2 regions of the Nocardioides pakistanensis genome follow, and region 2 is predicted to be linked to the other one. Evidence: predicted binding sites of a transcription regulator. Region 2 holds the regulator's gene; the other holds the start of a gene.
The links. Region 2 encodes LexA, which represses DNA repair genes until DNA is damaged. Its sites were predicted from a motif close to TCGAACANNTGTTCGA; they were not measured.

Region 1 (15,046 bases), on a different contig from region 2:
AGTCCCTGTCGGACCGGGTGCGCACCGGCGAGCTCGAGCGCTGCGAGTACATGATGGTCGAGTCGGAGTTCGGCGCGATGTCGGCGTGCATCGGGGCCTCCGGGGCGGGTGCACGCACCTACACCGCCACCTCCAGCCAGGGCCTGCTGTTCATGGCCGAGGCGCTGTTCAACGCCTCGGGCCTGGGGTTGCCGATCGTGATGACGGTGGCCAACCGCGCGATCGGCGCCCCGATCAACATCTGGAACGACCACTCCGACGCGATGTCGATGCGCGACTCGGGCTGGATCCAGCTCTACGCCGAGTCCAACCAGGAGGCCGTCGACCTGCACATCCAGGCCTACCGGCTCGCGGAGTCGCTGTCGGTGCCGGTCATGGTCTGCATGGACGGGTTCGTGCTCACCCATGCCTTCGAGCGGGTCGACCTCCCCGGCCAGGAGCAGGTCGACGCCTACCTCCCGCCGTTCAGCCCGCAGCAGTCGCTCGACCCGAATGACCCGGTGACGATCGGGGCGATGGTCGGACCGGAGGCGTTCGCGGAGGTGAAGTACCTCATGCACGCCAAGCAGGTCGCGGCGCTCGACGAGATCCCGGTGATCGCCCAGGAGTTCAAGGAGCAGTTCGGCCGCGACTCCGGCGGCCTGGTGCGGCCCTACCGCACCGAGGGCGCCGAGACCGTCGTCGTCGCGCTCGGGTCGGTGCTGGGCACGATCGAGGACGTCGTCGACGCGATGCGCGACGAGGGCGTGCCGATCGGGGTGCTCGGCATCGGCTGCTTCCGGCCCTGGCCGGTCGACGAGGTCCGCGAGGCGCTGCAGAACGCCAAGCGCGTGGTCGTCGTCGAGAAGGCGTTCGCGGTCGGCGCCGGCGGCATCGTCGGGCAGAACGTCCGGCTGGCGCTGTCCGGCCTCCCGATCGAGGTGTACGACGTCGTGGCCGGTCTCGGGGGCAGGCCGATCACCCGCGTCTCGCTGCGCGACCTGTTCGACGACGTGCTCGCCGGCCAGGTCGACGCCCACCGGATGCACTTCCTCGACCTCGACGTGGCCCTGGTGCAGCGCGAGCTCGAGCGAGCCCGTCGTGGGGCCAGGCCCGGTCCGCACGCCGAGAACATGCTGCGCGACATCGGCACCGTCGCATCCGGAACCCGCTAGGGCTGCAAGAGAGGACAGGGCCGTGGCCTTCCAGGAGATCAAGCTCTACCAGACCGGCACCTTCGTCGCCGGCAACCGCCTCCTCGACCCCGACCAGCGGTCGGTGCAGGCCCGGATGGGGCGCTCGAACTCGCTCACCTCCGGCCACCGGGCCTGTCAGGGCTGCGGGGAGGCGCTCGGTGCCCGCTACGTGCTCGACGCCGCGATGCGCGCCACGAACGGGAACATGGTCGCGGTCAACTCCACCGGCTGCCTCGAGGTGTTCTCGACGCCGTACCCGGAGTCCTCGTGGCAGCTGCCCTGGCTGCACTCGCTGTTCGGCAACGGCCCGGCCGTCGCCGCCGGCGTCGCGGCAGCGCTGCGGGCCAAGGGCCGAGAGGACATCCGCGTGGTCGGTCAGGCCGGCGACGGCGGCACCGTCGACATCGGCTTCGGGACGCTGTCGGGGATGTTCGAGCGCAACGACGACGTGCTCTTCGTCTGCTACGACAACGAGGGCTACATGAACACCGGCGTGCAGCGCTCCGGAGCCACGCCGCCGGCCGCGCGCACCGCGAACACCAAGCCCGTCGGCGCCGAGCCCGGCAACGTGTTCGGGCAGGGCAAGAACGTGCCCGCGATCGCGATGGCGCACGAGATCCCCTATGTGGCAACGGCGACCGTCGCCGAGTTGCGCGACCTGGAGTACAAGGTCGAGAAGGCGATGAGCTTCCGCGGTGCCCGCTACATCCACGTCTTCGTGCCGTGCCCCCTGGGATGGGGCGCGGCGTCGGCGGACACGATCCGGCTGTCGCGGTTGGCGAAGGAGACCGGGATCTTCCCGGTGTTCGAGGCCGAGCACGGCCAGGTCACCGAGGTGTCGAAGATCCGCCGTCGGGTCCCGGTGGAGGAGTACCTCAAGCTGCAGAAGCGCTACGCGCACCTGTTCGGCAAGAACCCGCGGCCCGACATCGTCGAGCGGATCCAGGCCGGGGCGGACCGCAACATCGAGAGTTTCGGGCTGCTGCCCGACGACGAGCCCGCAGGACCCGGCCCGGCCGAGGACTCCGCGCTGGCGGTTGAAGGAGCGCTGTGATGGACAAGCCGTTCGCAATCACCCTCGACATCGGGTCGAGCCGGGCCAACAAGACCGGCGCCTGGCGCACCGAGCGGCCGGTCTACACGAACCGGATGCCACCGTGCAACAACGCCTGTCCCGCCGGGGAGAACGTCCAGGCGTGGCTCTACGAGGGCGAGGAGGGCGCCGCCGGCTACGAGCGCGCGTGGCGCCAGATCATGGTCGACAACCCGTTCCCGGCGATCATGGGCCGGGTCTGCTACCACCCGTGCGAGACCGCCTGCAACCGCGGGGAGCTCGACGAGGCGGTCGGCATCAACTCCGTGGAGCGGTTCCTCGGGGACGAGGCGATCCGCCAGGGCTGGAAGGTCTCGGTCGACGTGCCGGCCACCGGCAAGCGGGTGCTCGTCGTCGGCGCCGGCCCGTCGGGGCTGTCGGCCGCCTACCACCTCGCCCGCCGCGGCCACGACGTGACGATCAAGGAGGCCGGTCCGATGGCCGGCGGCATGATGCGCTTCGGGATCCCGAAGTACCGCCTGGCTCGCGACGTGCTCGACGCGGAGGTGCAGCGGATCCTTGACCTGGGCGTGAAGCTCGAGCTCGACGCCAAGGTGACCGACCTGATGGCGCTCAAGGACGAGTACGACGCCGTCTTCCTCGCGGTGGGAGCCCAGCTCGGCAAGCGCGCCTACATCCCGGCCGGCTCGGCGGCGAAGATGCTCGACGCGGTGACCATGCTCCGCGACCTCGAGGCCGGCGAGAAGCCGCTGCTCGGCCGCCGGGTGGCGGTGTACGGCGGTGGCAACACGGCCATGGACGCCGCGCGCACCGCGAAGCGTCTCGGGGCGTCGGAGGCGATCGTGGTCTACCGCCGCAACAAGGACAAGATGCCCGCGCACGAGTCGGAGTTCATGGAGGCCTCCGAGGAGGGCGTGCTGTTCAAGTGGCTGACCACGATCAAGCAGGTCGACGAGGGCAAGCTGGTCATCGAGAAGATGGAGCTCGACGAGAGCGGCTTCCCGCAGCCGACCGGTGAGCTCGAGGAGCTCGACGCCGACTCGCTGGTCCTTGCGCTGGGCCAGGACACCGACCTTTCGCTGCTCGACGGAGTTCCCGGTCTCGTGGTCGACAGGGGCGTCGTCTCGGTCGGGACGGACATGATGACCGGGTGTCCCGGGGTGTTCGCCGGCGGCGACATGGTCCCGTTCGAGCGCTCGGTCACCGTCGCGGTCGGCCACGGCAAGCGCGCGGCGAAGAACATCGACGCGTGGCTGTCGGGCGCCGCGCCGGAGCCCGTCGTACGCCCGCAGCTGGCGACCTTCGACACGCTGAACACCTGGTACTACGCCGAGGCACCGCGCACCCACCGGCCGGTGCTCGAGCGGGCCCGCCGCGAGTCGACCTTCGACGAGGTCGTGCTCGGGCTCGACGAGGGCACGGCGCTGTTCGAGGCGCGGCGGTGCATGTCGTGCGGCAACTGCTTCAGCTGCGACAACTGCTACGGCACCTGCCCGGACAACGCGGTGATCAAGCTCGGCCAGCCGGGGGAGAAGTACCTGATCGACCTCGACTACTGCAAGGGTTGCGGCCTCTGCGCCGCCGAGTGCCCTGCCGGTGCGATCCAGATGTTCCCCGAGGAGATCTGACCAGGTGCACAGTGGCCCCCGCCGGCGGCGGGGGCCACTGTGTGTCGGCCGGTCAGCGGGCGACCATCACCATGTCGTTGACCGCGACCACGCGCAGCGGCCGTGAGCCGAGTACGACGGTCAGCTTCACGATCCTGCCCAGCAGGCCCTCGAGCTCGGCCTTCACCGTGCCGATCGAACCGTCGCCGTCGAGGTCGGCCGTCGCCGGCGCGTCGAGCGGACCACTGAGCCCCAGGTCGACCTGGGCGTCGTCGAGGCAGTAGCCACCGACCGGTGGGTCACCCTGCTCGCAGGCGGTCCAGGTGCCCTCGACCTGCTCGGTCGTCGGCGCCTCGGCACCGTCGCCGGGCTTCTCCGCGGCAGGCGGATCGGCAGGCGGGTCCGCGGGCGGTTCCTCGGCCGCGGGCGGGTCTGCGGGGGGATCTTCGGCAGCAGGCGGATCGGCCGGCGGGTCGGCCGGCGGGTCGGCCTCTCCAGGCGTCTCCCCGGGATCCTCCACAGGTGCCTCGTCGGCGGGGCCGCCGGTGCCCGGATCGTCGGCCGGAGGATCGCTCACAACCGGAGCATCCCCGCCGCCACCAGGGGCCGGAGCGGTCGGCACCTGGGGGGCAGCCAGCGGCGGCGGCGGCTCGGGTGCCGCCACGACGGGCGCCTCGGGCGGCGTCGGCTCGGCGTCCGACCCGAACCCGTCGGGGGTGTCCGGGGCGCCGATGATCGGCGGGTCGGCCGGTGTCGGCAGCTCGCCCGGCGCCGGGGCGGCCTCGGGGGAGCGGGTCCGCGGAGGCCGCGACTCCTCGATCTCGGGAGGCGTGGGACCGAGCTGGGCGGCCTTGGCCACCTGCTCGATGTGCCGCTCCACCTGCCTCACGGCGTCGGCGGTGAGCTCGCGGACCGGAGCGCCCAGGCCGTAGTCCAAGGTGGTGCCGATCGTGGACATCGGCGGGCTCGCGGCCACCGCGAAGCTGCCCTCGCGGTAGCGCTTGTCGACCATCAGCACACGCGCGACGTACGCCTCGTCGCCCCGGTAGGCCAGCAGCGCTGCGGCGGCGTTGGCCGGCCGGTCGAGCCTGTCGGCGCCCGCGCAGAGGTACACCGCGGTCGTCAGCGCCGCGTCGTCGAGGTCGTGCGCGTTGCGCTCACCGTCCCCGTCACCGTCGACGCCGGCCAGCGCCCACACCGACGGCAGCAGCCGCATCGGCCCCACCTCGCGGTCCCAGACCGGGTCGCCGTCGAACCGGCCGTTGTCGGTGTCCTCGACCCGGGCACGGCCCCGGCGCCCGTCGAGCGCGGGCCCGACCATCGCCGGCCGGACCGTGCCGTCGTCGGCGAGCTCGTGGCCGCCGGCCTGCCCGTGGTCGGACTCGGTCTGGCCGACGGCGGCGATCAGCGTCCAGGTCAGCCCGCACGACGGCTGGACCTCCGCGAGGATCCCCGCGGCCCGGTGGTAGGACTGCAGCGCCGTCCACGGGATCACACCGACCCTGCCCTCGGCGGTGGACCGGCTGCTCGTTGCGGCCGCGGGCGCGGCATCGGGCCTCGCCGGGCGCACCAACACGTCGTCGTACGGCACGGACTCCGGCCCCGCCGGCTCGCCCTCCCCGGCGGTGTTGGCCAGGTGGGTGCTCACGGTGCCGAAGGCGAGCGGGAACGCGATGAGCGCGATCAACCAGGACGAGTGGTGCTTCGGCTTGCCGTTTCGATGCCGTCCCATGGGACCCCCCCAATGCCGGGATCTGCTTATTCGACCCTAGGCCCGAGGTCCCTCAAAGAGCATGAGTCGAATGCCCCTCTTTAGCGTGACCCGGACGGGGGGCGGCCTCCCTCAACCTGGTGAGGGACACTTCTGGCGGTCCCAGGAGAGGAAGCGCATGCTGCCCGGTCTCATCGTCCTGCTCGTCTGCCAGCTCGCCGGCGAGCTCGTCGTACGCACGCTCGACCTGTCGCTGCCCGGCCCCGTCCTCGGCATGGTCCTGTTCCTGGTGGTCCTGCGGGTACGGCGGCCACGCCCGAAGTCGCCCCTCGTCACGGCACCACAGACGCTGTTGCGGTACCTGCCCCTGCTCTACGTCCCCGCCGGGGTCGGACTCGTCGCGCACCTGTCCCGGCTGGGCCACGACGCGCTGCCGATCGCCGGCGGCCTGGTGGCGTCGTGGCTCGCCGGGCTCCTGGTGACGGCCGGGGTCGTGGCGCTGCTTCTCCGGCTCACCGGTGCCCGGAGGGTGTTGCGGTGACCCTGCACCTGGACGAGGCCTGGGAGTGGCTGGTCGGCTCACCGCTGTTCGGGGTCACCCTGACGCTGGTCGCCTACCAGGCCGCCCGCTGGGCCTGGGAGCGGACCGGCCGGCACGCCGGGCTCAACCCGGTGCTGGTCGCGATCGTCCTCGCCGGTGGGGTGCTGCTGCTGCTGGACGTCAGCTACGCGGAGTACATGACCGGCGGGCGCTACATCACCTTCCTGCTCGGCCCGGCGACGGTGGCGCTGGCGCTGCCGCTGCACTACGAGGCCCGGCTGGTGAAGCAGGCTGCCATGCCGGTGCTGCTCGGGATCGTGGTCGGCTCCGCCGTGTCGATCGTCGTGGCCTTCTCCGTCACGGGCTGGCTCGGCGGCGGGGAGGACCTGGCGGTGTCGATGGCGCCGAAGGCCGCCACCACGCCGGTGTCGATCGCCCTCTCGGAGGCGGCCGGCGGCATCCCGGCGCTGACCGCCGTGTTCACCATCCTGGCTGGGGTGCTCGGCGCGGTCGCCGGACCGGCGGTGCTCTCGCTGCTGCGGTTCCGCGACCTGCGGGTGCGCGGTCTGGCGATCGGCGCCTCATCGCACGGGATCGGCACCTCCCGGGCGCTGGAGGAGCACCGCACCGAGGGCGCCTTCGCGGGGCTCGCGATGGGACTCAACGCGCTGGCGACGGCCCTGCTCCTGCCGCTGCTGCTGATGCTGCTGCAGTAGCCCGCTCAGCCCACCGACCGTCCGAGGAAGGCGAGCAGCCTGTCGGCCGGACCGGCGTTGGGTCGGTTGCCCAGCGGTTCTGCGAACCGGCCCGGCCGGTCGGTCGGGCCGACGAGCACCGGGGCGATCCGGAGCAGGGCGGTGGCGAGGTCGTCGGGCAGCGGCCGTCGTACCGCACAGGCCGTGGCGAGGTCCCACCCGTGCACGGCGATCTCGAGAGCGCCGGCGCTGGTGAGCACCGCCGAGGTGAGCGGCCGGTCCCCGACCACGACGTCCTGGGGGCTGCGCGGGCCGGCCGCCCAGTCCGCGGTCCACTGGCCGAGCAGCCGGCACGCCCGGTCGCGCAGCCGGTCCACGAGCTCCTCGGCGCTCGCTGTGCGGAGTGAGCCGGCGGCGGGCGAGCCCGCCACGGCGGCCGGGCGGTGCACCTGCAGCCGGTGGGTCGCCCCGGCCTCGAGCAGCAGCGTCAGCGAGTCGTCCATGTGCAGCAGCAGCTGCCGGACGTCCCACTCCGAGCAGGGGGTCGGCGCCGCCATCAGGTCGGCGGACACCAGGGCCAGCGCTCCGCGGGTGTAGCCGATGGCACGCTCGAGGAGCTCGACGCCGGCCCAGGGCGAGGCGTCGAGGTCGTGGTCGTTCACCCCCGTCGTACCTCCTGCCCGGGGTAGACCTCAGGAAGGCCGAACGCCCGGAACAGTCCCGTGTCGAAGAAGCACCCGACGTGGGACACCCCGTCGCCGGTGACCGTGAGCACCTGGATCTGGAACGCCTTGTGCACCCCGTCCGCGTCGCGCATGTACAGGGCGAACGCAGGCTGTCCGTTGGCATCGGCCCGGACCATGCGCATGTCGGCCGGACCGCTGGCCGGACACTGGCTGGAGATGAGGTTCCCGATCGTCCGGGCACCCTGGTACCACCCCGTGAAAGGGGGCATCTCCCACACCGCGTCCTCCGTGAACAGGCCGACGATCGCCTCGACGTCGTAGGTCTCGAAGGCGGCGACGTACCGGTCGAGCAGCTCGCGCCGCTCCGGCTCGGACGGCTCCATCACGTCGTCCCGGGTCAGTGCCGCCTGGTCGAGCTGCGCGCGGGCCCGCTGCAGCATGCTGTTGACCGCGGCGGTGCTGGTGCCGAGCAGCTCGGCGACCTCGGCGGCACGCCAGGCGAGCACCTCGCGCAGCAGGAGCACGGCCCGCTGGCGGGCGGGGAGGTTCTGCAGCGCGGCCACGAACGCGAGTCGGATGCTCTCCCGCGACGTGACCACCGAGGCGGGGTCGTCGGGGAGGTCCGCGACCAGTACGTCGGGCACCGGCTCGAGCCAGGGCACCTCCGGCTGCTGCACGAGCGTGCCGTACGGGTCGGACGGCTCCTGGCCGAGGCCGGTCGGGAGCGGACGTCTTCCCCGGCTCTCCAGCGCGGTCAGGCACGCGTTCGTGGCGATCCGGTAGAGCCAGGTGCGCATCGAGGACCGGCCCTCGAAGGTGTCCTGCGACTTCCACGCACGCAGGTAGGTCTCCTGGACCAGGTCCTCGGCGTCGTGGACCGAGCCGAGCATCCGGTAGCAGTGCGCGAGCAGCTCGGGACGGTAGCGGTCGAGCGCGGAGGGGTCGGCCACGGACGGTGGAGGCTCCACGACCGGGCGCTCGGGACGGACGGTGGGTCGGTCGACGGTCGCCATCTGCTCAGGCCTGCTGCTCGATCGCGGCGGGGTCCATGTAGAGGACCTCCCACAGATGGCCGTCGGGGTCGGCGAACGCGCGCGAGTACATGAAGCCCTCGTCCTGCGGCGGGCTCGACAGGGACCCGCCGGTGGCCAGCGCTGTGTCGACGAGCCGGTCGACCTCCTCGCGGCTCTCGGCCGAGATCGCCGTGATCGCCTCGGTGTAGCGCGTGGTGTCGACGATGTCCTTGCTGGTGAACGTCGAGAAGAACTTCTCGGTCAGCAGCATCACGCAGGCGTCGTCGCTGATCACCATGCAGCTGGCGTTCTCGTCGGTGAACTGCGGGTTGAAGCTGAACCCTAGGCCGCTCCAGAAGTCGATGGACCGCTGGAGGTCGGCGACGGGAAGGTTGAGGAAGATCATCCGGCTCATGTCGGAGCTCCTGGGCTGGAAGGAACGTTGTCGCTGAGTCAGGCCGGGGACCGGTGCGGAACTCATCGGTGCCGCGTCGCCGGAGCCGCCGCGTCGCCGAGTCCGGTCAGGGCAGGTTCCCGGTCTACACCGAGACGGGCATACTCGGAAAGAGGTTTTCCGAACGGAAGGTGCTTCCCCATGATGCTCGCGAACTCGGTGCTCGTCGATGCCTTCGGACGTGTGAAGGATGCCGTCCACGGTGCCGTCGAGGGGCTGAGCCGTGAGCAGCTCACCTACCGGGTCGACCCGGAGGCGAACACGATCGCCTGGCTGGTCTGGCACCTGACCCGGATCCAGGACGACCACGTGGCTCACCTGGCCCACGCCGAGCAGGTCTGGCTCCGCGACGGATGGGCGGACCGGTTCGGCCTGCCGTTCGAGCCGGGCGCGCACGGCTACGGCCACAGCAGCCCGGAGGTCGCCGCGGTCGACGTACCCGCCGACCTCCTGCTCGGCTACCACGACGCGGTGCACGCGCAGACGGTCGGTTATCTCGAGGGCCTCGACGAGCCGGCGTACGACGAGGTCATCGACCGTTCGTGGGACCCCCCGGTGACGCGCGCGGTGCGCCTGGTCAGCGTCATCGAGGACGACCTGCAGCACGTCGGGCAGGCGGCGTTCATCCGCGGTGTCGTGAAGCGGCTGGGAATCTGACGCGAGACCACCGGCCGATGGCACACTGCAGGGCCATGGAAACTACCCAGGGTCCCTTCCGGGATGCCGCGGTCGAGGCGCTCACCGCGATGCTGCTCCGGCTCGTCGAGGACACCAACGAGATGTGGCGCGACGGCGAGATCGCCGAGCACTCGACGGTCAGGGCGGTGTGCGAGGACCTGCAGGCTGTCCAGCACGCCCCGCATCGCGATCCTGAGCCGTGGCAGGCACGGTCCCGGACCGAGTGGCTCGAGGGCACCGAGCAGGCGGCGCGAGCGTTGCACGGTCGAGGATGCACGTGGTCGCTGCACGATCTGGTCGTCCTTCCGCGCCACGGCAGCGAATGCGTGGCGTCGTATCGCATCGTGCACGAATGGGGCGACAGCGCCACCCCGGCCGCTCAGGCTCTCTTCCTGGAGACCTGGCGTCAGGGCGAGGACGGGCAGTGGCGGCTGGCGCGTCACACAGCCGAGAAGGTCTGAGGTCGCTCTGACGCGCTGGTCGCAGCTGTCGGAGCGGAGAACTGTCGGCGCCCTTCCCTAGACTTCGAGCAAGTGTTCGATCGATGGAGGTGAGGGGCTCGATGGATGAGATCGAGGCCGACGCCCGGGACCGCGAGCTGGTCGAGGTCGCGGCGACGGCGGTGGTCGACCGCAACCGCGCCCATGCCGCGCAGCTGGAGGCGATCTGGTCCTTCCATGCGCGAAGGGTGGCCGAGGTAGAGGCGCGCGACCGTGGAGAGGTGCCCCGGCCCGAGCTGCCGGGGTTCTTCCTGCTCACGCCGTTGGAGGCGACGAAGGCGGAGTTCGCCCCGCTCCTCGGTGTGGCGGAGATGTGGATCCAGGCTGACCTGGACCTCATCCACGAGCTCAAGCAGTGGCTGCCACAGGTGTGGGCGCTGTGCCTCGCCGGACGGCTCGACCTGGGTCGAGCGCAGGTTGTGCACGCCCAGCTGGCCGGCTTGGCCGACGACGCGGCAAGAGCGGCCTACGCCGAGAAGGCCCAGGAGTGGATCGCGCGGCATGACGACCCGGCCGCGCCGGTTCACCCTGTTCGGCGGCAGCTGCTGCAGCGAGCGATGCGGCGGATCAGCCTGAAGTTCGACCAGCACAGCGAGGAGGAGTCCTTCGCCAAGGCGTTCAAGAAGCGGCGGGTGTCGATGCGCTCCGACGAGAACGGGATGGCCTGGATGTCGGTCTCGGGGCCGTTGCACGACGTGATGCGGGCGGACTATCGACTGACGCTGATCGCGAAACGCTTGAGGGAGCTGCCGGGTGAGGAGCGGACGGTGGAGCAGATCCGGGCCGACCTGATGCTCGACCTGGTGCTCGGTCGGGCGACGGTGCCGGCCACCGACGGGGAGCTCGAGGAGGCCGAGGGCAGCGGTCAGAGTCCGGTGGAGCCACACGAGCTGGTCGGCAGGTGGGCCCGGCCCATCATCAACGTCCATGCCCCGATGCCGACCCTGATGGGGGTGAGTGACGAGCCGGGCCTGATGGCCGGCGGGAGCAGCATCCCGGCGGAGCTGCTCAGACGCATCGCGCTGGATCCCGCATCCACCTGGTATCGGCTCACCTTCGACCCTCGGCGGGGCGACGTCGAGCTCTCCACGGACAGCTACACCCCCACCGAGCCGATCGTGCGTCAGGTGGTCGCGCGCGACCCCGAGTGTGTCTTCCCGGGTTGCGTGCGACCGGCCACCACCTGCGAGTGCGACCACCGCACGCCGCACCCGGTCGGACCCACCTGTACCGGCAACCTCCAGCCGCTGTGCAGGCGGCACCACCGGGTCAAGCACTCCGAGGGGTTCCTGGTCAGGCGCAATCTCGACGGCTCCTACACCTGGACCAGTCGCTTCGGCGTCAGGTCGCACAAGCCCGCGCCGGAGTTTCCACAAGTGACCTGGCCGGCGACCTCGCCGGGGCTCTGGGACGACGACGCGGTGGTCTTCGAGGACCCCATCCCCGACAGCCTGTGGCAAGCAGCGATCGAGCTGTCCCGCGAAGCAGAGCTCCTCGCCTCCGCGGCGTGACGTTCGGCGCTCAGGCGCACCCGACGCAGGTCCGTGCGACCGGTCGGGCGGCCAGGCGTGCTGGCGCGATCGGGCGGCCGCACCGCTCACAGATCCCGTAGCTGCCCGACTCGAGCCGCGCTGCGGCGGCGTCGAGCTCGGCGAGGCGCTCGCGTGCCTGAGCGATCAGCGCGCCCACCTGGGAACGCTCGAAGGCGATCGTGTGCCCCTCGGGGTCGTGCTCGTCGTCGGCGTTGGACGACTCCGATGCGGCCACGATGTCGCTGAAGGTGCCGGTCAGTGCGGCGAGCCGTTGCTCGGTCTCGAGGCGCTGGGCGCGTAGCAGTGCCCGAGCCTCGTGGAGGTGGTGGTCGTCGTCCATGTCGACTGGACAACGCTCGCGACCGGGTGGGTTGTTCCGTCAGACGTCGGCGGCGGCGTCGGTTCCAGGTCGGCTCAGCACTCGGCGCGGCCGAGCCGCCAGTACCCCATGAAGGCGATCGAGCGCCGGTCGTGGCCGCGCTCGTTGACCAGGTGGCGACGGATCGCGCGCACGGTCGAGGCCTCGCCGGCCACCCACGCATAGAACCCGTCGGTGGGGTCGCCGGTGTCGCCGACGGGCGTCTCGACGGGATCGGGGACCTCCCAGAGCACCTCGCTCAGGTCGTCGTGCTCGGCGGCCGTCGGCAGCGCGGCCGGCACGACCGGCCGGGGGAGGTCGGCGGTGGTGACCATCCGGAGCAGGTGGGACCCGTGACCGGAGCTGCCCCGCGCCGCCCAGGTCACCGCCACTCCGGGCGGAGCGCCGAGGTCGAACCGGTCGTCGGGGTGCGGCACCTCCAAGAGGACCTGTCCGACCGCGTGCGAGGGCAGCGAGCGGACGATGTTCGCGACCGCCGGGACGCCGGTCTCGTCCGCGGCCAGCAGCAGGGAGGCGTGTGAGGAGTGAGGGCGGAACTCCAGCCCGCCGTGGGGTCCCCGGTGCGCGCCGTTGGGGCCGAGCAGCACCGCCTCGTCGCCGACTCGCGCCCCGAGGGCGAACCGGGCGGCCGGGCCGGACACGACGCCGTGCTCGTCACCGTGCAGGACCATGTCGATGTCGACCTCACGCGCCGCGGGCCGGAGGTGGCGGATCGTGTAGGTCCGGATCGGGTTGCGCCTGCTCTCGGGCAGCAGCCGCCATGCGGAGTACCAGTCCTCGCCCCGTGGCAGATGGACGAGGCCGCTCCCGGGCAGCGGGAGGATCAGCTTGATCCGCTGGTCGAACCCGTTGTCGGCCATCGCGTCGAGGTCGGGCCCGGAGAACGTGAGGCGGACGAAGCTCGGGCTCAGCCGGCGCACGCGGAGCACCCGCACGTCGAACATCCGGAACGGCGCGGGTCGCGTCTCTGAAGCAGCAGTCACGAAGGTAAGGCTAGCCTTACCTCGGCCACGCGGACAACACCTTCACCAGGTGAGTCACCGGAACCGGACCGACAACACCCCCGCGACGGAGTTCGCCACCACCTCGGCGACCTTCTGCCGGTGCGGGTCCGTGGAGCCCTCCAGCCTGACGTGACCGTCCTCCACGTCGACCTGGTACTCCATCTCGGCGCTGCGCAGCAGCTCGTCGATCTCGCCCCGGATCTGGTCGTCACTGCGGGCCAGCAGCCGCACGACGTCGCTGCGGCTGACCACGCCGATGACCTTGCCGCCCTCGAGCACGGGCAGGCTCTTCACCGCGGTGCTGGTCATCAGCTCGATGGCGTCGCACATGTCGCCTTCGGGGGTGACCGTGTAGGACTGCGTCGTCATCACGTCGTCGACGGTGCGTGGCGGCCCGGGCTCGACGTGCTCGTGCGGCATCAGGTGGCAGCGGTCGTCGTGGCGCACGGCGTCGTGGAGCAGGTCCGCCTCGCTGACCACACCGAGCAGGCGCCCGTCGGAAGAGACCACCGGCAGGGCGGTCACGTTGTGCCCGGCGAGCAGCCGAAGCCCGTCCTTGACGCTCGTCCCGGTGGTCACCGTGATCGCGGGTGAAGTCATGACGTCCCGGACCAGCATCACGACACCTCCTGTTCTCCTCCAGCCTGTGACGCCATCGTTTCCTCCGGCGTACAGGTCCAGACAGGGCCGAACGTCCTGCGGGGCCAGTGACTGCCGGCACTCGCACGCGCGACGGCGGGGGAGAACGCTGGAGGTAGGCAGAAGGAGGAGCACCATGGTCAAGGACACGACCCTGCCCGTCGTCGTCGGTGTCGACGGCAGTGAGCAGAGTGACCGAGCCGTGCGGTACGCCGTGACCGAGGCCCGGAGGCGCGGTGTGGGCATCACGCTCGTGCACGCCGTCTACGAGACCGCCCCGATGGCGGCCATGCTCCCGTTGTACAGCGTCGAAGCGTTCACCGAGGTCGGCCGACGGCTGACCGACGACACCCAGAAGCTGGTGCACGAGCTCGCGCCGGGCCTGGAGGTGCAGACCTCCGTGCGCCCGGGCAGCCGGGTCGGCGTCCTCGTCGACGCCGCCGAGCACGCCTCTCTCGTGGTGCTCGGCCACCGGACGCGCTCCCTCGCCGGCCGGGTGCTGACCAGCAGCACGACCACCGGCGTCGCCGCGCGCGCCCACTGCCCCGTGGTCAGCGTGCCCGACAGCTGGGCCGAAGGTGGCGAGCTCGGCCGGGTGGTGGTCGGCGTGGACGAGTCCGACGCGTCCCACGACGCGCTCGAGGCGGCCTTCGAGGAGGCGGCGCGACGCAAGGCGAAGCTGGTCGTGCTCCACGCGTGGCGGCTGCCGACGGCGTACGACGACATCAGCTACTCGCACACCGCCGTCGAGGAATGGCTCGACACCGCGCGTGAGGAGATGGACAAGACCCTCGAGCCGTTCCGCGAGGTCCACCCCGACGTCGCGGTGGAGATCGACCTGCGGCACGAGTTCGTCGGCCCGGCGCTCGTCGATGCGGCGGCCAACGCCGACCTGATGGTCGTCGGCCGGCGCGGGCACGGCGCCCCGCTGGGGATCTACCTGGGCTCGCTGGCCCGGATGCTGATCCGCGAGGGCAAGTGCCCCGTCGAGGTCGTGCCCCAGCACCCACGGCACACCCCGTCGGTCGAGGAGCGGCTGCTGAGCCCCGACGAGGTACTGCCTCAGGACTGACCGCGTCTGCGCCCCGGTGACGCCGGGGCGCAGAATGGTTGGTCGTGCGCACCCTCGACACCCCCGTCCGTCACGCCCGCAACGCGGTCGCCGTGGTCTTCGTGCTCAACGGCTTCGCGTTCGCGAGCTGGGTCTCCCGGATCCCGGAGTCCCGGACCGCCCTCGACCTCACCCCCGGTCAGCTCGGCACGCTGCTGCTCGCGATGTCCTTCGGCTCGGTGGTCGCGCTGCCCACGGCCGGGATCTGGGTGCACCGCTTCGGCGCCGCCCGGGTGGTCGGCTTCTCCGCCGTGCTCGCCTCCGTCG
Region 2 (15,046 bases):
AACCACCCACAGCATGGTGTTCCCGCCGTCGTCACCGGCGTCGACCGCGGCGGCCTCCGGCTCGTCCTCGCCGGCGGAGTCCGCCTCGTCGGCAGCGGGCTCCTCGGACGCCGCCTCGGTCGGCGAGGCACTCGGCGACTCCGCCGCGACACCCTCGCCCGTCACGTCGACGACGAACTCGAAGCTCAACGGGCGGTTCGCCGAGTCCTCGTCGAGCCGGATCTCCAGGTAGCGGGTGCCGTCCTCGTCGACCCCGCCCTCGGAGGCGACCCGGAAGGTCTTCGCGGTCCCATCGGTGTTGAAACCGCTGTCGCCCATGTCGCGGTCGAAGTCGGAGTCGTACCACGCCACCGACAGGCAGCAGTTGTACTCGGTGTCGCCGTACTCGGTCAGCGTCACGCCGTAGTCCTGTGCCGTCATCACGTCCACCGAGAACCACCGCGCCTCGCCGGGGGCGACGTCGTCGAGGTAGGTCGTCCCCGACTCGACCGGGGTGGCCTGCGTGGCGGCGGCGCCGCCGTCGATCTCCTCGCCGGAGGCCATCGCGGTGGCCGGGAGCGGCAGCACGAGTGCGGCGGCGAGGGTGGTCAGGGCGATGGCACGACGCATGGGTTCTTCGTCCTTGTCTTCTCGGGTGAGGTCACTTGCGGAGGGTGGAGCGGGCGAGCAGTCCGACGGCGGCGCCCGCGGCGAGCACGAGGGCGACCAGCACGGCGATCAGCACCGTCCACAGCCCGCCGCCCTCGTCGGTGTCGGCGGCCGCCGACTCGAGCTCGTCCTCGGCCGGCTCCTCGACGGCCTCGGGCGTCGGCTCCTCTGTGGGGCTGGGCTCGACGGTGGGGCTGGGCGTGGGCTCGACGCTGGGTGACTCCTCGAGCGCCGCACCGCTGACCTCTGCGACGAACTCGTAGGTCACCGGGCGGTTGGCGGCATCGGCGTCGAGGGTCACCTCGAGGTAGTAGTCACCGCTGTCGTCGAGGCCTCGGTCGGGCGAGGCGACACGCATCGTCTTGGCGGTGGCGCCGCCGTTGAAGGTGCTCTCCGAGTCGATCCGGTCGAAGTCCGGTCCGTGCAGCGCCAGCTCGAGGCAGCAGCCGTAGTCGGTGGACCCGTCCTCGGTCAGTGTCACGGCGACCTCCTGGCCCTGACCTGCCGGGAAGGAGTACCAACGCGCCTCGCCGGGTTTGACGTTGTCCACGTAGGCCGCCCCGGCCTCCATCGCGGTGGCTCGGGTCGCTGCCGGACCGCCCTGAATCGGGCCGCCGCTGGCCTCGAACCGCTGGATCGCGCGCTGCGAGACGGTGGTCAGCCGCTCGGTCAGCTGAGCGGCGTTGTCGGCGGTGTAGTAGCGCCCGCCGGTGGCCTTCGCCACGCACTGCAGCTGCTTCTGCGCCTTCGCGTTGCCCCGGAGGAACAACCCGACGGTGTCCACCTGGACCGCGATGCCCTGGCCCGCCAGCTGGCGCGCGGCCTGGCACGGCTCGGGGGCACCGCAGGTGTCCTCGCCGTCGCTGACCAGCACGATCGTGCGCTCCCCCTCGGGCGGGAAGTCCTTGACGGCCTGCTTCAGCGCCCCGCCGATCGGCGTGAACCCGGTCGGCTTCACCCCGTCGATGGCCGCGGTGATCGCCGTACCGGACTGCGCGACGGCCTCGACCGGCACCACCAGCTCGGTGTCCTGGCAGCCGCGGCGCTTGTCCTCCCCGGGGTAGGTGTGGCCGTAGAGCCGTAGTCCGACCGGGGTCTCGGGCGGAGCCTCGGAGACCAGCTGACGCACCGCCTGCCGGGCGCCCTGGATCAGCGTGGTGCCGCCGGCGTCCTTGCGGGCCATGGACCCGGAGACGTCCATGATCACGAGGATGGAGCCGCCCGGATCCTCCTCGGCGGTCGCCGCCTGCGGAGACCCGAGCATGGCGAGCGCTACGACGCAGAGCAGGACAAAACGGAGAACCATCTCTCAACCCCCATAGTGGACACCGTTGCGGAGCACCCTAGTGGACGGTTCCGACACCGTCGTCTCCGCTCGGACTCCGGGATCACCCTGGTCTCGTCCCTGAGCTTGGTCACAGCGGCGTTAATGCGCTGCAGACCGTCGGCGGTCGGGACTAGGTTTGCCGGGTGACCAGCGAGCACCCACAGACACAGACCTCCCACCGGCACAGCAAGTCGGTCGCCGCCCGCAGCGTCGACCTGCGCAAGGTGTACGGCGAGGGCGAGGCGGCCGTGAACGCCCTCGACGGCGTCGACATCGACTTCTACACCGCGGAGTTCACCGCCGTGATGGGCGCCAGCGGCTCGGGCAAGTCGACGCTGATGCACTGCATGGCGGCGCTGGACTCCCCCACCGCCGGCCAGGTGTTCCTCGGCGAGACCGACCTCTCCACGCTCAAGGACAAGCAGCTGACCGAGCTGCGCCGCGACAAGATCGGCTTCGTCTTCCAGTCGTTCAATCTGGTCCCGACGCTGACCGCGAAGGAGAACATCGAGCTGCCGCTGTCGATCGCCGGCCGCAAGCCCGACCAGGAGTGGTGGGACACGATCATCGACACGGTCGGCCTGCGCGACCGGCTCGGGCACCGCCCCAACGAGCTCTCCGGCGGCCAGCAGCAGCGCGTCGCCTGCGCCCGGGCGTTGATGAGCCGGCCCGAGATCGTCTTCGCCGACGAGCCGACCGGCAACCTCGACTCGACCTCCGGCGCCGAGGTGCTCAGCCTGCTCCGGCGCAGCGTCGACGAGCACGGGCAGACGATCGTGATGGTGACCCACGACCCGGTCGCCGCGGCCTACACCGACCGGGTGGTGTTCCTCGCCGACGGCAAGGTCGTCGACGAGCTGCGCAACCCCACCCGCGAGAGCGTCCTCGAGGAGATGGGCAAGCTGACCGCGAGGGCGATGGCCTGATGTGGCACGTCACCTTGCGCAACCTCGTTGCGCACAAGGTCCGGCTGTTCCTCAGCGCATTCGCGATCGTGCTCGGCGTCTCGTTCGTGTCCGGCTCGTTCATCTTCACCGACGCGATGGGTGGGGCGTTCAGCGGGATCATCGCCGGCAGCACCTCCGACGTGGAGATCACGCCCGAGGGCGCCGGGTCCTGGGACTCCGGCCCTGACGCGCGCACCATCCCCGACTCGGTGGTGGAGGACCTCCGCGAGATCGACGGCGCCGCCGAGGTCAACCCCTACAACCAGCTGCTGTCGATGTACGTCATCGGCTCCGACGGCAAGCTCGTCGGTGGCAACGGCCCGCCGGGCCTGGCGTTCACCGACGGCGACTCCACCGCGCTGACCGGTGACCCGATCACCACGTACGTCGACGGGGAGCGCCCTGACGGTCCCGGTGAGATCGCCATGGACGTCGACACCGCCGAGAAGGGCGGCTACGAGGTCGGCGACACGGTCAAGCTGGTCACCCCCGGGGACCCGCCGACGCTCGACGTCGAGCTGGTCGGTCTCGTCGAGTTCGGCGAGGGCTCCCTGGCCGGCGCCACGCTGACGCTGTGGGACGCCGAGACGATGCAGGACCTGTTCTTCGGCGGTCGTCGGGAGTGGTCGGGTGTCTCCCTCGCCGCCGAGCCCGGCGTCTCCCAGACCGAGCTGCGCGACGCGGCCGCCGAGGTGCTGCCCGAGGGCGTCACCGCCAAGACCGGCGACGCCGTGGTCGACGAGAACGAGGAGGGCCTGCAGGAGATCCTCGGCTTCCTCAACACCTTCCTGCTCGTCTTCGCGACCGTCGCGATGATCGTCGGCACGTTCCTGATCATCAACACGTTCTCGATCCTGGTCGCCCAGCGCAGCAGGGAGCTCGCGTTGCTCCGTGCCCTCGGGGCCTCGCGCAGGCAGGTGAACCGCTCGGTGCTCACCGAGGCGCTCGTCATCGGCCTGATCGGGTCGACCGTGGGTCTCGGGGCGGGCTTCCTCCTCGCGCTGGGGCTCAAGGCGCTGTTCGGCGCGATCGGCCTGGACCTGTCCAACGCCGAGTTCCCGGTCGAGCTGCGCACGGTCGTCGTGTCCTACGTGGTCGGCATCGTCGTGACCATGCTTGCCGCCTACCTCCCCGCCCGCCGTGCCTCCCGGATCCCTCCGGTGGCGGCGATGCGCGACGACGTGGCGCTGCCGGAGACCTCGCTGCGCCGCCGGGTGATCTTCGGGACCGTGCTCGTGGTGGCAGGCATCGGCCTGATGTTCGCCGGCTTCTCCACCGACGGCGGCACCGGCCTGACGATGATCGGCCTCGGGATGCTGTCGATCCTGATCGGTGTCTCGCTGATGAGCCCGGTCATCGGTCGCCCCGTCGTCGATCTGCTCGGTGCGTCGTACCGTCGGCTGTTCGGCACGGTCGGCCAGCTGGCCGCGCAGAACTCCAAGCGCAACCCGCGCCGCACCGCGGCCACGGCATCCGCGCTGATGCTGGGCCTCGCGCTGGTGTCGCTGATGTCGATCCTCGGGGCGTCGGCCGCGGCGAGCACCGACAAGGCCCTGAAGGCCGCGATCACCTCGCAGTTCGTGGTCTCCAACGCCGTGGGCACGCCCTTCTCGCCGAGCATCGCCGAGCAGATCCGCGAGGTCGACGGGATCGACGCGGTGGCGCAGTTCCGGCAGGCCTTCGCCGAGGTGAACGGTGACGGCGCGTTCGTCGGGGCCTCCGACCCCGAGGACCTCGCGGCCGCAACCGACTTCCCGTTGACCGCCGGCGCGATGAGCGCCTTGCGGCCTGGCACGACGATCATCACCCAGGACGTCGCAGACGAGCAGGGGCTCGCCCCCGGTGACGAGTTCGAGATGGACTTCCAGGGCGGCACCGTCGACCTCACCGTCGTGGGTGTCTTCCAGGCGGGCGCCTCGGTGCCTGCGGACTACCTGGTCACGCTCGACACGCTGGAGAAGGGCGGTCTGCAGCCGCTCGACACGATCCTGTTCGTCAACAAGACCGCCGACGCCGACGCGGACGCGGTGCGCGCGGACGTCGAGGAGATCCTGGCCGACCTGCCGACGGTGACCCTGGCCGACCCGGCCGAGTTCGCCGAGCAGCAGAAGGAGCAGATCGACTTCTTCCTCAACATCATCTACGCACTGCTCGGTCTCGCCGTGATCATCGCGGTGCTCGGCATCGTCAACACCTTGGCGCTGTCGGTGATCGAACGCACCCGGGAGATCGGCCTGCTGCGCGCGGTCGGGCTGTCCCGGTCGCAGCTGCGCCGGATGGTGAGGCTCGAGTCGGTCATCGTCGCGGTGCTCGGTGCGGTGCTCGGTGTCGTCATGGGCATCGCGTTCGGTGTCGCGCTGCAGCAGGCGATCGCCGACCAGGGCATCGACGTCCTTGCGATCCCGTGGGGCCGGCTGCTGCTGTTCGTGGTCGTCGCCGCGCTCGTCGGCGTGCTCGCGGCGGTCTTCCCGGCCCGCCGCGCGGCCCGTCTCGACGTGCTGCGCGCGATCAGCGCGGAGTAGCCGGATAGGGTCGACCGGGTGGAGAGGGAGCAGGAAGCGCGGCGTCGGATCGGCACCGGCGTGGCAGCGGTCGTGGCCGTCGTGCTCGGCGCTGCCCTGCTCTACCTCGGCATCACGATGGTCCGGTTCGGGATCTACGCGATCGACGAGGGTGAGACGTTCATCGGCGTCGCGTCCCTGGTGCTCGGCACGGCTCTCGGGGCCGTCCCGGTCGCGGTGCTCGTGAGCCAGGTGCGCGCGATGTTGAGGCGCCGTGGCTGAAGGACGTCGCGTCCGCAAGCACAGCGAGTCTCGGGCCAGTGGCAAGCCTCTGGTCCTGCTCGGCGCCCTGGCGCTCGGGGTGGTCCTGTCCGCGGTGGCGTGGGTCTACCTCGTCGGTGCCGCGATCGACTTCGGCGTCGTCGCGCGCAGTGGCTCGCCGGGGGCGTGGCTGTTCACCGCCGGGGCCTCGCTGGGCGCGGTCGTCTGCCTCGTCCTGCTGCTCGCACTCATCGGGCGCGGCCTGCGCGTGCTCGGTTTCCTGTCGGACTACCGACCCCGCCGCGCGGCTCCACGGCGCAGGGCTGAGTGACCGCTGCAGCGGGCCGGTCCTGCTCAAGCCGGTCCGCTGGGTGCTCCCACGACATCCTGGAGATCGTCGTACCGCTGCCGCACGGTGCGCAGATCGGCGGTCTCGTCGAGGTTGCGCCTGGCCGCCTCCAGGACCAGCTGTGCCTCTCGGACGAGGGGCTCGATGCGGTCGGGGTGGCGAACGCACCGGGCGATGCGGGCCAACGACTCGAGCAGGTGGACGTACACCGAGGCGTGGAAGTCGGCGCACTGACGGATCTGGTCGAAAGCGCCGCCGACCATCCGGTCCCAGGTGACCGGGTCCTCGACCGTGACGCGCAGCCGCCCCCGCTCGTCGACCACGTTCGACGGCGGGAACTCGCGACCGGCCAGCACGCACAGCCCGGAGCTCAGCTGGTCGACGCACGTGTTGGCGGTGAACGGGTCGTTGATACCGGGAGACAGTGCGCGTACGGCGATCTCGACCATCTGCTTGATCGGGAACTCGATGTCGTCCTGGGCGCTGCGCCGGGGCCCGGCGACGACACAGCCGGCGATCTCGTCGAGGACCTCGTCGGTGACGTGGGCGGCCGGGTACGCGAGGGCGAACGTGGTGTTGTCGACGACGAAGCGGCCGGGCCGGGTCTCCAGGCGGACCACGAGATCGTGCTCGCTCGCCACGTCGACCAGCCGCTGGACGTCCAGCACCTGGACGTACCCCGTCCGTTTGGCCGCGACCGGGCGCGAGCCGGCGTCGAAGTCGTCGGGGAGAACCGGTTCCTGACTCGTCGTCCGGGCTGTCCCGTCGCCCTCGACCTCCGGAAACAGGACGTCGGTCGCCCGCAGCAGCTCGTCCGAGATGGCCGCGATCAGGTTGGGCGCCTGGATCGTCGTGGCCACGTGGTGGATGAAGTAGATCAGGACGCTCAGGCTGGCGACGGCGAGCAGCAGCGCGACCGTCACCGACAGATGAGGCACCGTCGTCGGGTCGTCGCTGCGGATCGCGCGCAGGACCAGCAACGAGTAGAGGAACGTGGACACGAACGTGCCGAGCGTGAGCTGCTGGCCCCGGTCGCGCATGAAGTTCGACAGCATGCGCGGACCGAACTGCGACGACGCGAGCTGCAGGGTGACGATGGTGATCGAGAAGACGACACCTGCGACCGTGATCATCGACGAGGCGATGGTGCCGAGGACTTCTCGCGCCCCGTCCGGCCCGCCGGAGTACACGAGCTGGCCCAGCCACTCGATCCGCTCGGGGTCGAAGTCCTTGTCGAGTGCAATGGTTCCACTGGCCAGCAGGGCCGACCCGAGCAGCATCAGGCTGGGGAGGAACCAGTAGCTGTTGCGCAAGCGCTCGGCGATGAACCTGAACCGGATGCCCATCTGGCTCCTCTGGGACGGACGAGTTGAACCCCGAACCTACCGGGCCTCCTAGCCGGCGCTCGGAGTTCTCGGCGATCGCCCGGCGGGTGTTCCGCGCGTCGAGCTGCCGTCCACAGCTTCCCGGTCGGGTCTAGCCGAATCCTGGCCGCCTCAGTAGGTTGCTGATCGCTGTCGTCGCCGGACGACCCGGACGCCGCAGCATCTCGGTCGGGAACACATGGGGGTCGAATGCTCGGGACTCTGACTTCGCCGGGAACGGCCTCTGGGCTCCAGCTCAGGGCGGCGGCGGGTGCCTTGGCGCTGGGCGTGCTCATCGGCGGTGTCTCCGGCTGCAGCTCGAACCCCGAGCCGCCGCCCCTCGAGAGCGCCTCTGCCGCGCCGTCCGCGACGCCCACGCCCTCCGCCGTGCCGCCCGAGCTGCCCGCCGAGGCCAAGGGGGCGAGCAAGGCTGCCGCCAAAGCGTTCGTGCGTCACTACGTCGAGGTCGTGAACTACTCGATGACAACCGGTGACACTCAACCACTTCGAAACCTGCATCGTGACCGCTGCTCAACGTGCGAGGCGATTGAGAACCGGATCTCGGATGTGTACCGACAAGGTGGCCGACTCGAAGGCGATGGATGGAGCATCCAGAGCCTTGAGCACATCCCTTCACCGCGGAGATCCACCACAGTCATTGCCGCGGGCATTTCCATAGCGCCGCAGACGACGATTGAGACAAGTGAGGCTCCACCCTCAACCTCGCCGGCAAGTCGCGGACACCTTGACTTCACCCTCGCGCATACATCATCTGGCTGGGTTGTCGTGCGACTGGAGGCGACACAATGACTTCGCGCATGGGATGGAGGAGTTGGCTGAGAAGCTTCGGCGTAGGCATGCTCCTCTTGGGACTACCGATCGCGCCGGCAATCGCGGAACCAGACGTCGCGGGAGGCGCCAAAGGCGACTCAGTCTTTGTTGCAGCGGTCGAGCAAACGGAGCGCGACGCACAGCTTTCGTCGCATCAAGCCGCGGTCACGGCGTCCAGTGGCGTGTTCGTGGCGTACGAGTGGGTCATCGCCTGTTCGTCGCCGGGCACGGGAACCTCTGGAAGCACCGAGACCGACTGCGCGGCTGCCCAGGTCTGCGCCGATCCAAGTGCGCGGCTGTATCGGCTCTGGGGCAGAACGGATGCGAATACCTGGCTGCCGTTGTCGACCCAGTGCTTCGGCGAGCCGCCGACGGCGGCTGACACTCCGCGACCGCAGGTCACGCCGGGGTTGGTCCTGAACGAGATCCGCCGGATCGGTCTCCCGACGCTGCAGGCCCGGACGCAGCCGGAGGGCAGGACGCTGGTCAACTTCGACACGATCTTCTACACGCAGGCTCAGCCGTTCACGGCGACGGTCACGCTGCTGGGCCAGCAGGTCGACATCGTCGCCGAGGCTGTCGAGTACACCTGGCACCACGGCGACGGGCAGACCACCGCCACGACGAGCCCCGGCGCGCCGTACCCGTCGATGGAGATCACCTACCGCTACTCCGACGCCGACGTCACCGTTCGTCCACGGGTGGACGTCACGTATTCGGCAAGGTTCCGCGTCAACGGCGGCGCCTGGCAGGACATCCCGGAGACACTGACCATCGCCGGACCTGAGGCAAGCCTGCGGATCAGCGAGGCGAGGGCAACGCTGTCGGGCAACTACGGGTAGCGGCGGCCGCAGGACACCTGCCTAGCCCGCCGACCACCCGGGCCGGCCGATACGCAACCATGTGCCATGCCCAAGCTCCGGAACCCACGCCGCGCCGCCGCACTCGGTTACCTCGCCCTCGCCGGCGTCGACACCTACCTCGCAGGACGCGGGGGCAAGGCAGCCCGGCGGGCTCGGTATCTCACCAAGCCGTTGCTGATGCCCACGCTCGCCGCCCGCACCGAGCTGGCCTCGGCCGGGCGCGCTGACGGGCTCCTCCGTGGTGTCCAGGCAGCCCAGGCCTTCTCGTGGGGCGGCGACGTGGCTCTCCTCGGCAAGAGCAACTCGGCGTTCCTCGGCGGCGTGGGCTCGTTCCTGGTGGCCCACCTCGGCTACATCGCGGGATTCACGTCTGCACGCGACCCGCAGGCCGGGCTCTCCGAGCCGGGTGTGAAGGCCGGCGTCGCGAGCTGGGTCGTCCTCGCGCCGGTCATGGCCACTGCGGCCGGACGCAAGGACCCGACCCTCCGGGTGCCGATCGCGGTCTACTCCGCGATCCTGTCCGCGATGTTCGCGAGCTCGACCGTGCTCCGCGGCTCCATGTCTCCCACGGCCCGGCGCAAGATCATGGCCGGGACGTCGCTGTTCCTGCTCTCCGACAGCCTGCTCGGGGTCCAGGAGTTCCTCCGGCGTGACCCGTCGCCGGCCCTGGAGTCGGCGGTGATGGCCACCTACACCGCCGGCCAGTGGTTGATCGCCGACGGAGCCGTCGCCGCCGCAGAGAGCTGAGCGGCAGAGAGGTGACCGGCAGGGAGCCTGAACAGTCGACGAGGGCGGAGCCAGCGCTGGCAGCTCCGCCCTCGTCCTTCCCCTCGAAGCCGGCCACGGGTCGAAGGAAGCCGGCAACAAGTCATCTCAGCCCAGCGGGACGGCCAGCTCCTGCCCTCGCTGCAGGCTCGCGCTGGGGAGCGCGTTGAGCTCCTGGATGTGGTGGATCATCTCGCGCACCTCGCCCGGCTCGGCGATCTCGCTGGCGATGCCCCAGAGGGTGTCACCCTCCCCCACCACGACGGTGCGGGTCTCGACCGGCGCTCCGGCCTCACCGGTGGCAGCGGAGTGACCACCGAAGACGGTCAGTGCCACGAACGCCAGCCCCACGAACAGCATCAGCAGGACGAGCCGGCCGCGTCGGGTCAGCCGCACGTTCGGCGTACGCCGAACCGAACGGGGACCGGTGAAGCCGAAGTCGTGTGCCGCAACGATGGCGCTCATGGGTGAGACCTCCTGGGAGTTGCCGTGCCGTACGTCCATGAACAGAGGTCTATCGGTGACCGCCGACAGTTTTCGGCGGGCGCCTCTCGAAACCCTGTTCGATCGAACACGTGTACGAACATAGGGCCAGGCAGAAGGCTGTGCAAGAGACACGCCGAACATGTGTTCGACCGAACCCGAGTCGCGGGAGCCCTGCGCGGGGCGATCTCCCTCCCCGTGCCGGGCCGCCACGGTCAGAGGGAATCCGGCATCCCTTGGCGAACGCCGCCGTTCAGCGCGGCCGGCCGCGGCGCATCGCGCGGCGACCGTCCCACAGGAAGATGTTCAGACCCTTCATGGACACCGAGGGCGTCACGGAGGTGAACCGCATCAGGCCGGCCCGCCAGCCGGGCACCGAGCGGACGACGCGGTTGGTGCCGACCAGGCCCACGGCCGCCTCTGCGACCTCGTCCACGCCGAGCAGGGCACCGCCGGAGTGGACCAGCGCCTTGGCCATGCCGTCCGCCTTCATCGCCTCCACCATCGCGGTGGCCACCCCGTCTGGACACAGTGCATGGACCCTGATGTTGTCGGGCGTCTCGACGTGGACCGACTGGGTCAGCGACACGACGGCGGCCTTGGTCGCGGCGTACACCGACAGACCGGGGACCGGTCCGTGCGCGGACAGGGAGGCGGTGTTCACGATGTCGCCGCCGCGCGAGCCGAAGGCGTCGACCGCCGCGCGCATCCCCCAGGCGACGCCGAGGAGGTTGACGTGCACCAGCTGCTCGACCGAGGCGGAGGAGAGCTCCATGAGCGCCCCGTCGTTGCCGACACCGGCGTTGTTGAACCAGACCGCGAGCGGACCGTGCTGCAACGCCTCCTCGGCGACCGCGCGGTGTGACGCCTCGTCGCGGACGTCCTGCTGGAGACCGGCGACCGCGCCGATCTCCTCGGCGGTACGACGGGCAGCCGCACCGTCGATGTCGGTGATCAGCACGTGATGGCCGCGGGCCACCATGCGCTCGGCGATACCGCGGCCGATGCCGCGCGCTCCGCCCGTGACGACGACGGAGGTACCAAGGGAGGGGGACTGTGTCATGGAGGAACTCAACCAGACACGCCCATTCGAACAGGTGTTTGAAGCGGCACCGATTCAGGTCTACCTTGTGAACAGGCCAGGCGCGACGACGGCGCGGCACTCGAGAAGGGCATGGACGATGGCATCAGGCAAGGGCAGAGCAGTCTCCGAGCTCCCCGACGGACCCCCTGACGCCTCCGGCCTGACCCCGCGACAGCAGCGGGTGCTCGAGGTGATCCGCGAGTCGATCGAGGCCCGTGGCTACCCGCCGAGCATGCGCGAGATCGGCGAGCGGGTCGGCCTGACCAGCTCCTCCTCCGTCGCCCACCAGCTGCGGACGCTCGAGGAGAAGGGTTTCCTCAAGCGCGACCCCAACCGTCCCCGCGCGATGCAGGTCTTCTCCCCCGGCGAGGTCGTCGAGTCCGCCACCGGCGACGCCGGAGTCAGCCCGATGCCGGCCGCCACCTACGTGCCGATGGTCGGCCGGATCGCCGCCGGTGGTCCGATCCTGGCCGAGGAGCGGGTGGAGGACGTGTTCCCGCTGCCCAAGACCCTCGTCGGCGAGGGCACCCTGTTCCTGCTCGAGGTAGTCGGCGACTCGATGATCGACGCGGCGATCTGCAGCGGCGACTACGTCGTGGTGCGGCAGCAGCCCACCGCGGAGAACGGCGAGATCGTCGCGGCGATGCTCGACGGCGAGGCCACCGTCAAGACCTTCCAGCGCAAGGACGGCAAGGTCTGGCTGCTCCCCCACAACGAGGCCTACGACCCGATCGACGGCACCCACGCCACCATCCTCGGCAAGGTCACCGCGGTCCTGCGCAGGGTCTGACCCGTACGATCCGCTGCGTCTGAGGGGTCGGACGCCGCCGCGTCTGGACGCCCGGAGCGCGTCAGTCGAGCTCGACGAACAACAGCGGCCCGCGGTCGTAACGGCCGCCGTCGATGTCGAGCACCAGCCCGTCGGCGTACAGCAGTGGCTGCGTGACCCGTGACGACGGCTCGTCGAGCAACGAGCCGATGATCGTGTGGCCGTGCACGATCTGCTGGCCGCCGTACCTGGTGAGCAGGCCGCGCGCGACCTCCCTGCCGTCGCCGCCGGCGAACTCGTAGCGGCGGGTGAGCAGCGCCCACACCTGCCAATGCGCCTCGAGGTCGTCCGGGTCGGACAGCAGGTCGCGCACGGTCTCGTTGACCTCCTCCACGCTGCCGCCCCAGGTCGTGATCGCCGTGGTGTCGGAGTGCATCAGCAGATAGCTCCTGGCACCGCCGAGCACGGGCAGCGAGGCGAGCCAGGCGATGTGCTCCTCACGCAAGCGCGCCTGGTCCTCCGCCAGTCCTCCGTTGGCCCGCCAGGACGCGGAGAACTGCGACCCGGGGAAGCGGTACCGGCCGACGGCGAGGATCTCGTGGTTGCCCATCAGCACGTGCACCCGGCCGGGAGCCTCGCGCTGCAGCCGCATCACCGCCTCGACGACGCCGAAGCCGTCGGGACCGCGGTCGAGCAGGTCACCGAGGATCCACAGCTCGTCGTCGGCGCCGAACCCGAGCCGGTCCAGCCCCCGCAGGAAGTCGTCGCGATGGCCGTGCACGTCGCTGACCACGTAGAGAGACCCCATCGCCCCATCCTTGCAGGGAGTCACGCGCGCCGACCGCATCACCGCCGGGCCTGGGGTGACCCGGCTCACGTCGAGACCGCGCAACAGCTGAACGAACGGTGAACAGTCGCTACCTCACGTCACCGATCCGGCACAGCGTCGTTGGATGCAGCGTGACCAACATCGAGCTCGACCGCCGCTCCCTCCTCGTCGCCGGCGCCGCCACCACCGGAGCCGCCGCCCTCGGGGTCGCCATCGCCGAGGAGGCCGAGGCCGCCCCGAACCGGTACTTCCGCCACGGCGTGGCCTCGGGGGACCCGTACCCGACCAGCGTGATCCTGTGGACCCGGGTCACCCCGACCCCGCAGGCAACCGCCGGCTCGGGCAAGGGGCCGCGGGTCGTCGTACGGTGGCAGGTCGCCATGGACCGCCGGTTCCGCCACGTGGTCGCGAAGGGCGCGTTCACGACCAGCGCGAAGCGCGACCACACCGTGAAGCTCGAGGCCACCGGCCTCCGTCCGCGTACCACGTACTACTACCGGTTCCTCTACAAGGGCGTGGCCAGCCCGGTCGGCCAGACCCGCACCGCGCCGGCCCCGAACGCGGACCCGCGCAACCTGCGCTTCGGTGTGGCCTCCTGCTCCAACCTGCCCGCGGGGTACTTCTCGGCCTACCGCCACCTGGCCCGGCGCAACGACCTCGACGCGGTGATCCACCTCGGCGACTACCTCTACGAGTACGGTGCGGACGAGTACGGCGACCTGCGCACCCCCGTGCCCGCCCACGAGATGGTGTCGCTGGCCGACTACCGGCAGCGGCATGCGCAGTACAAGGAGGACAAGGACCTCCAGGCGCTGCACCGGAAGTTCCCGTTCATCGTCACCTGGGACGACCACGAGGTCACCAACGACCAGTGGGCCGAGGGTGCCGAGAACCACGACCCGGCGACCGAGGGCGACTACCGAGCCCGCCGCCGCCGCGCGCACCGTGCCTACGACGAGTGGATGCCGGTGCGGATGGGTGAGACCGCAGCGCTCGGCGACGGCACCCGCCTCTTCCGCCGGCTCAAGTTCGGCACGCTCGCCGAGCTGTCGATGCTCGACCTGCGCACCTACCGCTCCCAGCAGGCGGCCGCGCCAGTCGTCGACGGGTCGGTGAGCCACCAGGAGCGCACGATCACCGGTGAGGCGCAGATGCGCTGGCTCAAGGAGTCCCTCGACGACGACCGCGCCCAGTGGAAGCTGATCGGCAACCCGGTGATGATCGCGCCGGTGGTGTTCCCGCCCCTGCCCCACGAGCTGACCCGGGCGATCAACGACTTCACCGGCCTGCTGCCCGAGGACGGCTCGCCCTACAACGTCGACCAGTGGGACGGCTACACCGCCGACCGGCACGAGGTGCTCGACCACCTCGCCGACAACGGTGTGCGCAACACCGTGTTCCTCACCGGCGACATCCACTCCGGCTGGGCGTGCGACCTGCCGATCGACGCCGGCACCTACCCGAGCGAGGCCGGTCGCTCCGTGGCGACCGAGTTCGTGTGTACGTCGGTCACCAGCGACAACCTCAACGACATCACGCAGACCGCCCCGGTGCGCTCGAGCATCCCCGTCGAGGCGTTGATCCAGGCCAACAACCGGCACATCAAGTACCTCAACTTCGACGACCACGGCTACTCCGTCCTCGACGTCACCGCCGCGCGAACCCAGATGGACTACTACGTGATCAGCGAGCGGACCGACCCGGACGCCACGGCCAGCTGGACCGCGTCCTGGGCCACCGACGCCAACACCCAGCGCGTGCACGCCGTCGACGCACCGGTCAGGGAGCGGTGATGGGCCCGACCACCAGGGTGTCGGCGGGCGGGGGCGAGCTGAACCGCCGCTCCTTCCTCAAGGTCACCGGAGCCGCCGGGGCGTCGCTGCTGTTCTCCGCCGCCCTCGGCGCGCCGACCGCGCAGGCCGCCGTGAAGCGCAAGCCGCGGGCCTACGTGCTCGTCGTCGACGGCGCCCGCCCCGACGAGATCGGCAGCGGGCTGATGCCCAACCTGCAGGCGCTGCGCGACGG

Region 1: the regulator LexA is predicted to act here: its motif matches at 10,140-10,155, upstream of ACYVIH_RS00560 (HNH endonuclease signature motif containing protein).

What each region holds. Positions count from the first base shown of each region.
Region 1 is NZ_BAAGUV010000002.1:90,749-105,794, forward strand. It holds gene ACYVIH_RS00505 (transketolase C-terminal domain-containing protein) at 1-1,154, shown strand, start outside; gene ACYVIH_RS00510 (thiamine pyrophosphate-dependent enzyme) at 1,177-2,229, shown strand; gene ACYVIH_RS00515 (NAD(P)-binding protein) at 2,229-3,857, shown strand; gene ACYVIH_RS00520 (lysozyme family protein) at 3,910-5,568, opposite strand; gene ACYVIH_RS00525 (CidA/LrgA family protein) at 5,726-6,088, shown strand; gene ACYVIH_RS00530 (LrgB family protein) at 6,085-6,804, shown strand; gene ACYVIH_RS00535 (TIGR03086 family metal-binding protein) at 6,810-7,445, opposite strand; gene ACYVIH_RS00540 (sigma-70 family RNA polymerase sigma factor) at 7,442-8,482, opposite strand; gene ACYVIH_RS00545 (VOC family protein) at 8,487-8,897, opposite strand; gene ACYVIH_RS00550 (mycothiol transferase) at 9,078-9,593, shown strand; gene ACYVIH_RS00555 (hypothetical protein) at 9,629-10,075, shown strand; gene ACYVIH_RS00560 (HNH endonuclease signature motif containing protein) at 10,177-11,625, shown strand; gene ACYVIH_RS00565 (TraR/DksA family transcriptional regulator) at 11,636-11,986, opposite strand; gene ACYVIH_RS00570 (siderophore-interacting protein) at 12,061-13,008, opposite strand; gene ACYVIH_RS00575 (CBS domain-containing protein) at 13,063-13,647, opposite strand; gene ACYVIH_RS00580 (universal stress protein) at 13,805-14,740, shown strand; gene ACYVIH_RS00585 (MFS transporter) at 14,785-15,046, shown strand, end outside.
Region 2 is NZ_BAAGUV010000056.1:11,717-26,762, forward strand. It holds gene ACYVIH_RS17550 (hypothetical protein) at 1-609, opposite strand, end outside; gene ACYVIH_RS17555 (vWA domain-containing protein) at 641-1,954, opposite strand; gene ACYVIH_RS17560 (ABC transporter ATP-binding protein) at 2,119-2,901, shown strand; gene ACYVIH_RS17565 (ABC transporter permease) at 2,901-5,444, shown strand; gene ACYVIH_RS17570 (hypothetical protein) at 5,463-5,705, shown strand; gene ACYVIH_RS17575 (hypothetical protein) at 5,698-6,015, shown strand; gene ACYVIH_RS17580 (DUF2254 domain-containing protein) at 6,039-7,379, opposite strand; gene ACYVIH_RS17585 (DUF6318 family protein) at 7,608-8,207, shown strand; gene ACYVIH_RS17590 (hypothetical protein) at 8,204-9,070, shown strand; gene ACYVIH_RS17595 (lysoplasmalogenase) at 9,137-9,838, shown strand; gene ACYVIH_RS17600 (LysM peptidoglycan-binding domain-containing protein) at 9,965-10,321, opposite strand; gene ACYVIH_RS17605 (SDR family oxidoreductase) at 10,593-11,402, opposite strand; gene lexA (transcriptional repressor LexA) at 11,521-12,213, shown strand; gene ACYVIH_RS17615 (metallophosphoesterase family protein) at 12,275-13,000, opposite strand; gene ACYVIH_RS17620 (alkaline phosphatase D family protein) at 13,153-14,814, shown strand; gene ACYVIH_RS17625 (alkaline phosphatase family protein) at 14,814-15,046, shown strand, end outside.